DNA from 3 places in the Pseudoalteromonas piratica genome. Region 3 is predicted to be linked to each of the others. Evidence: predicted binding sites of a transcription regulator. Region 3 holds the regulator's gene; each other region holds the start of a gene.
What was found. The regulator sigma-54, encoded in region 3, starts transcription at its own class of promoters, with help from an activator protein. The targets are predictions, from matches to a motif close to GTTGGCACGNNNNTNGNNT.
Positions count from the first base shown of each region.

Region 1: the regulator sigma-54 is predicted to act here: its motif matches at 1,751-1,769, upstream of flgJ (flagellar assembly peptidoglycan hydrolase FlgJ).
Region 2: the regulator sigma-54 is predicted to act here: its motif matches at 1,660-1,678, upstream of OM33_RS14550 (P-II family nitrogen regulator).

Region 1 covers NZ_CP009888.1:1,556,003-1,559,256, reverse strand. Annotated here, with positions in the region: gene OM33_RS07090 (FlgK family flagellar hook-associated protein) at 1-715, opposite strand, end outside; gene flgJ (flagellar assembly peptidoglycan hydrolase FlgJ) at 715-1,701, opposite strand; gene OM33_RS07080 (flagellar basal body P-ring protein FlgI) at 1,895-2,986, opposite strand; gene flgH (flagellar basal body L-ring protein FlgH) at 2,995-3,254, opposite strand, start outside.
Region 2 covers NZ_CP009888.1:3,149,248-3,152,501, forward strand. Annotated here, with positions in the region: gene OM33_RS14545 (ammonium transporter) at 36-1,268, opposite strand; gene OM33_RS14550 (P-II family nitrogen regulator) at 1,279-1,617, opposite strand; gene OM33_RS14555 (sensor histidine kinase) at 1,918-3,126, shown strand; gene OM33_RS14560 (histidine kinase) at 3,147-3,254, shown strand, end outside.
Region 3 covers NZ_CP009888.1:461,225-464,478, forward strand. Annotated here, with positions in the region: gene lptA (lipopolysaccharide transport periplasmic protein LptA) at 1-375, shown strand, start outside; gene lptB (LPS export ABC transporter ATP-binding protein) at 372-1,097, shown strand; gene OM33_RS02000 (RNA polymerase factor sigma-54) at 1,177-2,673, shown strand; gene hpf (ribosome hibernation promoting factor) at 2,696-2,983, shown strand; gene ptsN (PTS IIA-like nitrogen regulatory protein PtsN) at 2,985-3,254, shown strand, end outside.

The sequences.
Region 1 (3,254 bases), 1.1 Mb from region 3:
AAGAAAATAGATTGAATGCACCATTTTCCATCACCACGGCTTCACCTGTGCCCATAAAAACTAGCTTTTCACCATTTGGGCCATCAAGTGTTTCAATATCGATGTATTCTGCCAGTTCTTTAATTGCTAAATCGCGCTGATTAATCGTGCTATTAAGCGCACTGCCATCAGGTCCTGAAGAGCCCGATGCAATAGCAAGGTTAAGTTCGCTGATTTTATTAATAAGTCCATTTGCTTCATCGGTATAGATTTCAAGCTGATCATTAACAATGGTTTTTTGGTCAAATACAATGCCAGAAAGTCGACCTAATTGATCAATATAGCCTTGTGCATCATTAAAAAAGAGTGAGCGACTTACCATGGATGAAGGTTGATTTAAACTCTCTTGCAGTGAATTAAACAAAGAATTCATGCTAGTTGATAAACTATTAGACTCTTCAGCAAACAAACTATCGACTCGCGCAGATTCATCAACAAACTGATTGAAAAAAGCAAGATTAGATACATCACGATTCAATTGTTGCTGTGCAAAGTCATTCACCAAGCGAAAGGTCTGACCCAAACCGACTTGATTATCAAAGAGTGTTCTGTGCTCTGTACGTTCACGAACATAACCTTCAGTATTTACATTGGTGATATTTTTACTGGTCGTTTGCAGTAACTCAGAGCTAGCGCGAACTCCTGAGTTTGCAATATTAAGTAGATTAAAAGACATTAGTCACTGCCTCCTAAACCTGTTATCGAACTTTTCATCATATCCTTTACATTGATTCCTGAAGCGACTGATTTAATCGCATCATTAAATTCACTTCTGCTGAGTACATTTATTATTTTTTGTGCGTAATTAGGGTCAGTTGCATAACCAGCCTTTTGCAGCTCGTTAAGATATTCAGTTGGGTTTGCTGTTGTTTTTAATGCTGATTTATAACGAGGGTTTTGCTGTAAAAAGTTTACAAAATCATCAAAGCTTTCAGCAATGTTGTTGTAAGCTCTGAAGTTAGATTGCTTTTTCACTGCCACGCCATCTTCAAATTCGAGCGATGCTTTGGCTGCTTTGTCACCTTGCCAAGATTTATCCGCTTTGATGTTAAAGAAGTTGTTGGAACTTTGCCCATCGCTCTTGGTTATCACATATTTGCCCCACCCTGTTTCTAACGCCGATTGCGCAAGCATAACAGCAGGACTTAAACCAATTTTTTCGGCAGCTTGTTTTGCATGTTGCCAAAGTTCAGAAACAAATGATTGCTCACTTTCAATTACTTTTACATCATTTGAAGCTGTCACAGTTTCTTTGATTTCCTCTACCGGCTCAGTTGGTTTAGAAACCATAGGTGCAATTTGACTTGGTGAAAATAAACTTGCAGGAGTGTACTTGCCAGGTGTTGGCGATAACTGCTCAACAATAATGTCAGCAAGCCCTAGTGCACCACTTTGCGATAATTCCATCGATAACTGCTGATCATGCATATCGCGATAAAATTTCACACTACTGGCATTAAAAGGGCTGTCTTCATCTTCAAATGCCTCATTCGCTTTACGCATACTTTTGAACAGCATTTGCGTAAAAATAGATTCAAATTGTGCTGCAACCTGCTTTAGTGCTTTTTTATCAGGATCGCCTTGCAATGCCTCTTCTCTCAAAGAGTTTAAATTGCTTAAATCAAAGAAGCTTTGTTGATGATTTATGTTGTTGCCATCCATAAGTCAGCTCTCATTCAAAAAATTGGCTACGAAACACTCTAATATTTCAATGCAAAAATTGATCCAAACCTTTAGTCATTAATGCTAAATAAAAAAGGCCTGCTTCGAGAAAATTTCGAAATCAGGCCTTCAATAACAGATTAAATATGTCTTTTATTAAGAGACAGCATAGTGCTATCCCGTAACGATTGCGTTAGATTACAATTAACTGCCCACTAATAGCACCGGCTTCTTTAAGCGCTTCTAAAATTGCCATTAGGTCACCTGGAGCTGCACCAACCTCATTAATGGCTCGCACTAAATCATCTAAACTTGCTCCGGGATCAAATACAAAGGCACGAGTATCGTCACGAGCAACATCAATGATACTTTGCTCGGTTACAACCGTTTGACCACCAGCAAGCGGATTTGGTTGATTTACATTTTGTTGCTCTGCAATCGTTACCGTTAAACCTCCATGAGTTATCGCGGCAGGTTCTAAGGTAACGTTTTTACCAATCACAATGGTGCCAGTTCGTGAATTAACAATAATTTTCGCGCTATTATCTGCCGGTTCAAATTCGAGATTTTCTAAGGTCGCAAGATAGGCAACACGTTGCGCTGGATCACGTGGCGCGAGTACTTTTACAGAAGCTGCATCCATTGCCGTTGCCGTATTAGGACCCACAAGATCGTTAATTGTATCTGATAACGCTTTTGCGGTAGAAAAGTCTGGACGGTGTAGGTTAAATGTAATGTGATCGCCCTGATTAAAAGGAGATGCAACAGAACGCTCTACTATCGCGCCATTAGGGACCCGCCCTACAGTTGGTGTATTTACTAACACTTTACTGCCATCGGCTCCCTCTGCACCTAATCCACTTACCACCAAACTTCCCTGAGCAATCGCATACACGTTGCCGTCAACGCCTTTCAAAAAAGTTTGAATTAGCGTACCACCACGAAGGCTCAATGCACTACCAATTGACGAAACCGTTACATCAATAGTTTGTCCTGGCTTTATAAAGGGCGGTAAATCGGCATGCACAGCCACGGCTGCAACATTCTTTATTTTTGGCTTTAAATTCGCCGGTAGCGTAATACCGAAGCTGCTTAACATCGCTTTAAAGCTTTGTTCGGTAAAACTACTTTTTTCGCCTGTACCTGGTAAACCAACAACTAAGCCATAACCTACCAACTGGTTATTTCTCACGCCTTCAACGGCTGTGACATCTTTAATGCGTTCAGCTGATGCCGGAAAATGAATTGCACCAAGTAATACTATAATAAATGCAAAATATCGCATGCTGCCTCCTAAAAAGGATTTAATGGGCTTAGGAAAAATTGTGAAAGCCAACCCGCTTCCTGCGCATCTGCGAGTGCGCCTTTGCCTGAGTATTGAATACGCGCATTAGCAATGCGATTTGACATCACCATGTTATCGGCGCTGACATCTTTCGGACGCACAATGCCTTCTAAGCGAATAAATTCCTCACCCGTATTAAGCGTTAACCATTTTTCACCACGGATAACTAAATTACCATTCGGTAAAACACGCATTACATTGACCGAAA
Region 2 (3,254 bases), 510 kb from region 3:
TTGTAACTTAAAGTAACACGTAGTCTATTTTAGGCTTAAATGTTGCCTCTTACAGTTACAAATTCAGGGTAGGCATCTACACCACAATCATGTTGATCCATACCATTAATTTCTTCTTCTTCACCAACACGAATGCCCATCGTCTTTTTAAGTACAGCCCAAACAATATAAGAGCTCACAAAAACAAAACCAAAGATAACCAATGCACCAATAAGCTGATTAACAAAGGTTGCATCGCTATTAGAGAATGGTACTAACATAAGCCCTAAGAAACCACATACACCATGCACAGAAATCGCGCCTACAGGGTCATCAATCTTAGCCTTATCAAGTGCCACAATACTAAACACCACAAGGCTGCCACCTAATGCACCACCTAACACAGCAAGCAGCGGGCTTGGTGACGCTGGCTCTGCCGTTATAACCACAAGACCTGCTAACGCACCATTTAGCACCATAGTTAAATCAGCTTTACGCCACAATACTTTACATAATAACAGTGCAGCGATTGCACCAGCAGCTGCCGCCGCATTGGTATTTAGCAGGATTTGACTCACTGCGGTTGCATTTTCTTTGTCTGAAAGCAGTAATTGCGAACCACCGTTAAAACCAAACCAACCCATCCACAAAATAAACGTACCTAATGTAGCTAATGGTAGGTTAGAACCTGGAATTGGATAAATTTCACCATTTTTACCGTACTTGCCTTTACGTGCGCCAAGTAATAATACACCAGCAAGCGCAGCTGCTGCGCCAGCCATATGCACAATGCCGGAACCCGCAAAATCAACAAAACCCATTTCTGATAAGAAGCCACCGCCCCACGTCCAATACCCTTCTAAAGGATAAATAAAACCTGTTAACACAACACAAAAAACAAGGAATGACCAGAGCTTCATACGTTCAGCAACTGCACCAGATACAATAGACATTGCCGTTGCAACAAACACTACCTGAAAAAAGAAATCAGATTGTAGCGCATGATCTGCATCAGCTGCCTCTGTTCCTATCAACATTCCAAGCGAAGGTAAAAAGCCACCTTCAGCGTTGTCTACATACATAATGTTGTAGCCAACAATTAAGTAAACCGTACACGCAATAGCATAGAGTGCTACGTTTTTGGTTAAAATTTCAGTGGTATTTTTAGAGCGCACTAAACCAGCTTCTAACATGGCAAAACCTGCTGCCATCCACATAACTAAAATACCCGACATTAAGAAGTAAAATGTATCGAGTGCAAATTTTAATTCAACTACTGTATTTTCCATGACATTCCCCTTAAATTGCTGCTTCGTCTAGTTCGCCCGTACGAATACGAACAATTTGCTCTAGGTCGTAGACAAAAATTTTGCCATCACCAATCTTGCCGGTCTGTGCCACATTGCTAATCGCTTCAATTACCCGATCTACATTGTCACTTTGGGTTGCGATTTCTACTTTGATTTTTGGAATAAAATCAACTTGATATTCTGCACCGCGATATAGTTCAGTATGCCCTCGTTGACGGCCAAAACCTTTTACATCAACTACTGTCATGCCCTCAATGCCAAGATCTGACATTGCCTCTCTCACATCATCAAGCTTAAATGGCTTAATAATCGCACTGATCATTTTCATAAGGAGTACCTGTTGTCGTTTTTTTAATTTGTATCAAGTTAAATCCAACCTTTATGCCAATAATATTTTCTTATCTAATTCATAAGGTTAAGCAATTTACAATGTGTTACAAGAAAGTGAGTGCACCACAAGGGTGCGTAAATATTGGCTTTATGAACGTTTTGGTGCAAAAAATGAAATATTGAAACTTGCTTTAGTAACCGTTTTTGACACAGAATATGGACAACGGAGTTGGCACATAACCCAAAGCATAGCTAACTCGATGGAATAAATAACTATAACGAAAGGATATATAAGCATATGGCTTATTGGGTTATCCAAGCTATTATCGCAGTCATCATGCTCTTAGGTGGTTTATCTGACATTGACACCGATAGAGAAATGCATGGCCTAGCAAATACATTCGCCTATGCTGGTACCCGCGTAGCGCTCGTATTTCTGATCACCCACTTTTTAATTCGTGCTCCTATTAATTTCTTACGCAACAAAGAATCTGGCTTTTTTAAAATTTGTCTGTTTGGCATCATATTTGTAGTTATTGGCGCTTACCTTGGTGCTAGCCTTCGTGAATTAGGACGGGACGTATTTAAACCAATAGATAAAGAGATTGCTTACTACCAAGCTAACCCAGACAAAGATCCACTTAACCAACCGGTAGAATCAGCTGAAGAAAAAGTTAAAAACCAAGACAGCGAACAGGTAAATACCGAACATTCGGTCCCATCTGAATTTAAAAAAGGCTTTAAAGAGGGATACAGTCAAGCCCACCTTAACGCTCGAAAAGAACTCGAAAAAATGCACCAAGGTGATCAAGAGGCCATAGACCGTGCTAATTCAAAACGATTTAGATCTGAGCTTGGCTTTTTTGCTTTATGGCTACTGGCTTACTTACCTTTATCAGCATTAAATCGCCGCTTTCAAGTTAAAAACCAACTAAAGCAAAGCCAAATTGCCTTACTAATGAGCCAACTCAATCCGCATTTTTTGTTTAACTCATTGAACAGTATTCGCGGCATGATATTTGAGGATAAACAGCTAGCAAAAGAGCTGATTGACAAGTTAAATGAGCTATTCCGCTATAACTTAACAGCAAATAAACATCCTACCGTAAAGTTAAAAGAAGAGTTGCGCATTTGTGAATTTTATCTTGATATAGAACATATTCGCCTTGAAGAGCGCTTGCTAATCGAGATGCACGTTGATGAAACGTGTTTGAACATTAAAGTGCCTACCATGGGTATTCTCACCTTGATTGAAAATTCAATTAAACATGGCATTGCGCCAAGACAAGAACAAAGTCTTTTAGTTGTTGATATTGCAAAGGACAAAAATCAATTGGTGGTTACTGTAAGCAACCCAATCTATAGCGGAACATACAAAGTAGAGAGCACAGGCACTGGTCAAGAAAACCTGATAAAACGTTTACAGCTAATGTATAACGAAAACGCTTCACTGAATGCTGCGTTAGAAGACGATAAATACGTCGCATGCTTAACGCTACCAATTTAATATAAGGTCCAAATACGGTTATGAATTTCAGTTACATTCGAAATACCAGCCCTAATTATTGGCGATACCAAGGGCCTATATTAGTTATTTCTTTTTTATTCAGTTATTTGGGTGTTTGGGGTGTTTTT
Region 3 (3,254 bases):
GTTTTTCAAAAAAATGTACAAATAAAACACGGTAATATGTCAATTACTGCTGACTACTTAGAAGCACATAAGCGTACTGAGCTGGGCGATAATCAACAATTACTCATTGCCAGCGGTAAGCCAGTAAAGTTTAGCGCGATTCAAGAAGATGGTTCAACGATAATTGCAAGTGCTGAAAACATTACTTATGACGTTGCTAAATCACTATTTACCATGTCTGGAAATGCAAAATTTCAGCAAAATGGCGACATGATGTCAGCAGATACCATTATTTACGACCGTGAAAATGAAACTGTCACATCGAAAAAAGCGAAAAATTCAGATAACCAAGTAAAAACCATCATCAATACACAAACAAAACAAGGCGAAAAATGAGCACATTAATTGCCGAAAAGCTGGCAAAAAGTTATAAATCACGTCAAGTTGTTAAAAATGTTGGTTTAGAAGTAAAAGCCGGCAGTATTGTTGGTTTACTCGGTCCTAACGGTGCAGGTAAAACAACGACGTTTTATATGATTGTTGGTTTGGTTCCAAGTGATATGGGCTCAATTCGCATTGATGATAATGACATAACACTTCAACCTATGCATAGCCGTGCACGATTAGGCATCGGCTATTTACCGCAAGAATCGTCAATCTTCAGAAAGCTTACCGTTTATCAAAACATCATGGCAATTCTTGAAACCCGTAAAGATCTTAATCGCGTACAACGAGAAGAAGCGCTCGACGATTTACTTGAAGAATTCAACATCGGCCATATTCGCGACTCACAAGGTATGGCACTTTCCGGTGGTGAACGCCGACGTGTTGAAATCGCTCGCGCTTTAGCCGCAAACCCTAAATTTATCCTGTTAGATGAACCTTTTGCTGGTGTTGATCCTATTTCAGTGATAGATATAAAGAAAATAATTGAGCATTTAAAAAATCGCGGCATTGGCGTACTGATTACTGACCATAATGTGCGTGAAACCCTTGATGTATGTGAGAAAGCTTATATTGTTTCTCACGGAGAATTAATTGCATCAGGCACGGCGGAAGACGTTTTAAATAACCAAAAAGTTCGTGATGTATACCTAGGTGAACAATTCAGACTATAGTAATAGTGAAAGCACTTCCTAATTGGAGTTGAATTGTTAACCAACAGCTTGAGAAATAGAGAAGGATTAGAATAACTACATGAAGCAATCGCTACAGCTTCGCCTTGGGCAGCAACTAACAATGACTCCGCAATTGCAGCAGGCAATACGCCTACTGCAATTAAGCACGTTAGATTTGCAACAAGAAATACAAGAAGCCCTAGATGCCAATCCTTTACTGGAAGAAGACAACGATTTCAGTGACGACACCAACAATAATGAAAACACTGAATCGAGTGCTGATGACTCAACAACGAGTGATGACTTCGAAGCACCTGTTAGCCAATCTGAAATAGAATCCAGCGACGCCTTAAACAACGAAAACCTTTCCGACGACCTTGCTATGGACGTCTCTTGGGATGATTACATCAGCGCTGCGCCAGTTTCAGTGAGCAGTGCACCGGCACCAGAAAATGACACCATCTACCAAGGCTCAACAAGCGAGTCACTGCAAGACTATCTTATGTGGCAATTACGCTTGACGCCGTTTAGCGATAACGATGAAGTAATCGCAACCACTATCGTCGAAGCTGTGGATGATTCAGGTTACCTTACGCAAAGTACAGAAGAAATTTTAGAAGCAGTACAAAAGTCTGAAGATCAAGAGCAAATTGAACTAGATGAAATTGAAGCGGTACTGAAACGCGTTCAGCTTTTTGATCCTGTTGGCATTGCTGCTCGCTCGCTACAGGAATGTTTATTGATCCAACTCAATCAGTATGACAAAAATACTCCTTGGCTAAGCGAAACAAAAAGCGTAATCTCAAACCATATGGAACTTTTAGGGTTAAGAGACTATCGTACCATTATGAAGAAGGCCAAACTCAAAGAACCTGAGTTAAAAGAAGTCTTAACATTAATACATAGCCTTAATCCAAAACCAGCTGAAAGCATCATTCGTGAAGAACCTGAATATGTGGTGCCAGACGTTTCAGTAAAGAAAATAAAAGGCCGCTGGCGTGTTGAATTAAACAATGACAGTATGCCAAAAATACGGGTAAATGAGCAGTATGCTGCACTGACTCGCTCAATGAAGTCAGGTACTGACAGCCAATTTATTCGCAACCATTTACAAGAGGCTAAATGGTTTATTAAAAGCTTAGAAAGCCGCAATGACACTTTATTAAAAGTAGCCAATTGCATTGTTGAACAACAACAGGCATTCTTTGAATATGGCGATGAAGCTATGAAACCAATGGTTTTAAATGATGTCGCCGAAATGGTGGAAATGCATGAATCGACTATATCGCGAGTAACAACGCAAAAATACATGCATACACCACGTGGCATTTACGAATTGAAGTACTTCTTTTCAAGCCACGTTAGCACAGAAAATGGGGGTGAGTGCTCATCCACAGCGATTCGAGCACTGATCAAAAAGTTAGTAGCTGCAGAGAATCCTGCCAAGCCATTAAGTGATAGCAAGATTACTGACCTACTAGCTGAACAAGGAATTAAAGTGGCGCGACGCACAATCGCTAAATATCGTGAGTCGCTATCCATACCACCGTCTAATCAGCGCAAATGCCTGATCTAGACCATATAGAAGGAAAATGCTTATGCAATTAAACTTAACAGGTCGTCACGTAGAAATTACTGATTCTTTAAGAGACTATGTCACTAACAAATTTGCAAAACTTGAGAGGCATTTTGATCACATCAATAACGTGCACGTTATTCTAGATGTTGAAAAGTTATCACAAAAAGCAGAAGCAACGATGCACGTTAATGGCGGTGAACTGTTCGCATCTGAAGCACAACAAGATATGTATGCAGCAATTGATGGCTTGGTCGACAAACTTGATCGCCAAGTAATAAAACATAAAGAGAAATTATCTCGCCATTAAAATGAAATTAACTGATATTATTGCTGAGGACTGCGCTAAAACCGCGGTCCTTTTTAATAGCAAAAAACGTCTCTTCGAATTTATAAGTGATCTCGCACATCAACATGCGCCAGACATTACTTCTCAAGAGTTTTTAGACGCTTTACTACAGCGTGAAAAACTCGGCAGTACAGGTATTGGTAAAGGACTTGCAATACCCCATGGTCGTATTGATGGCCTGCAAAACACTATTGGCTTTTTAATTGTAAATCAATCACCTATCCCTTTCGAT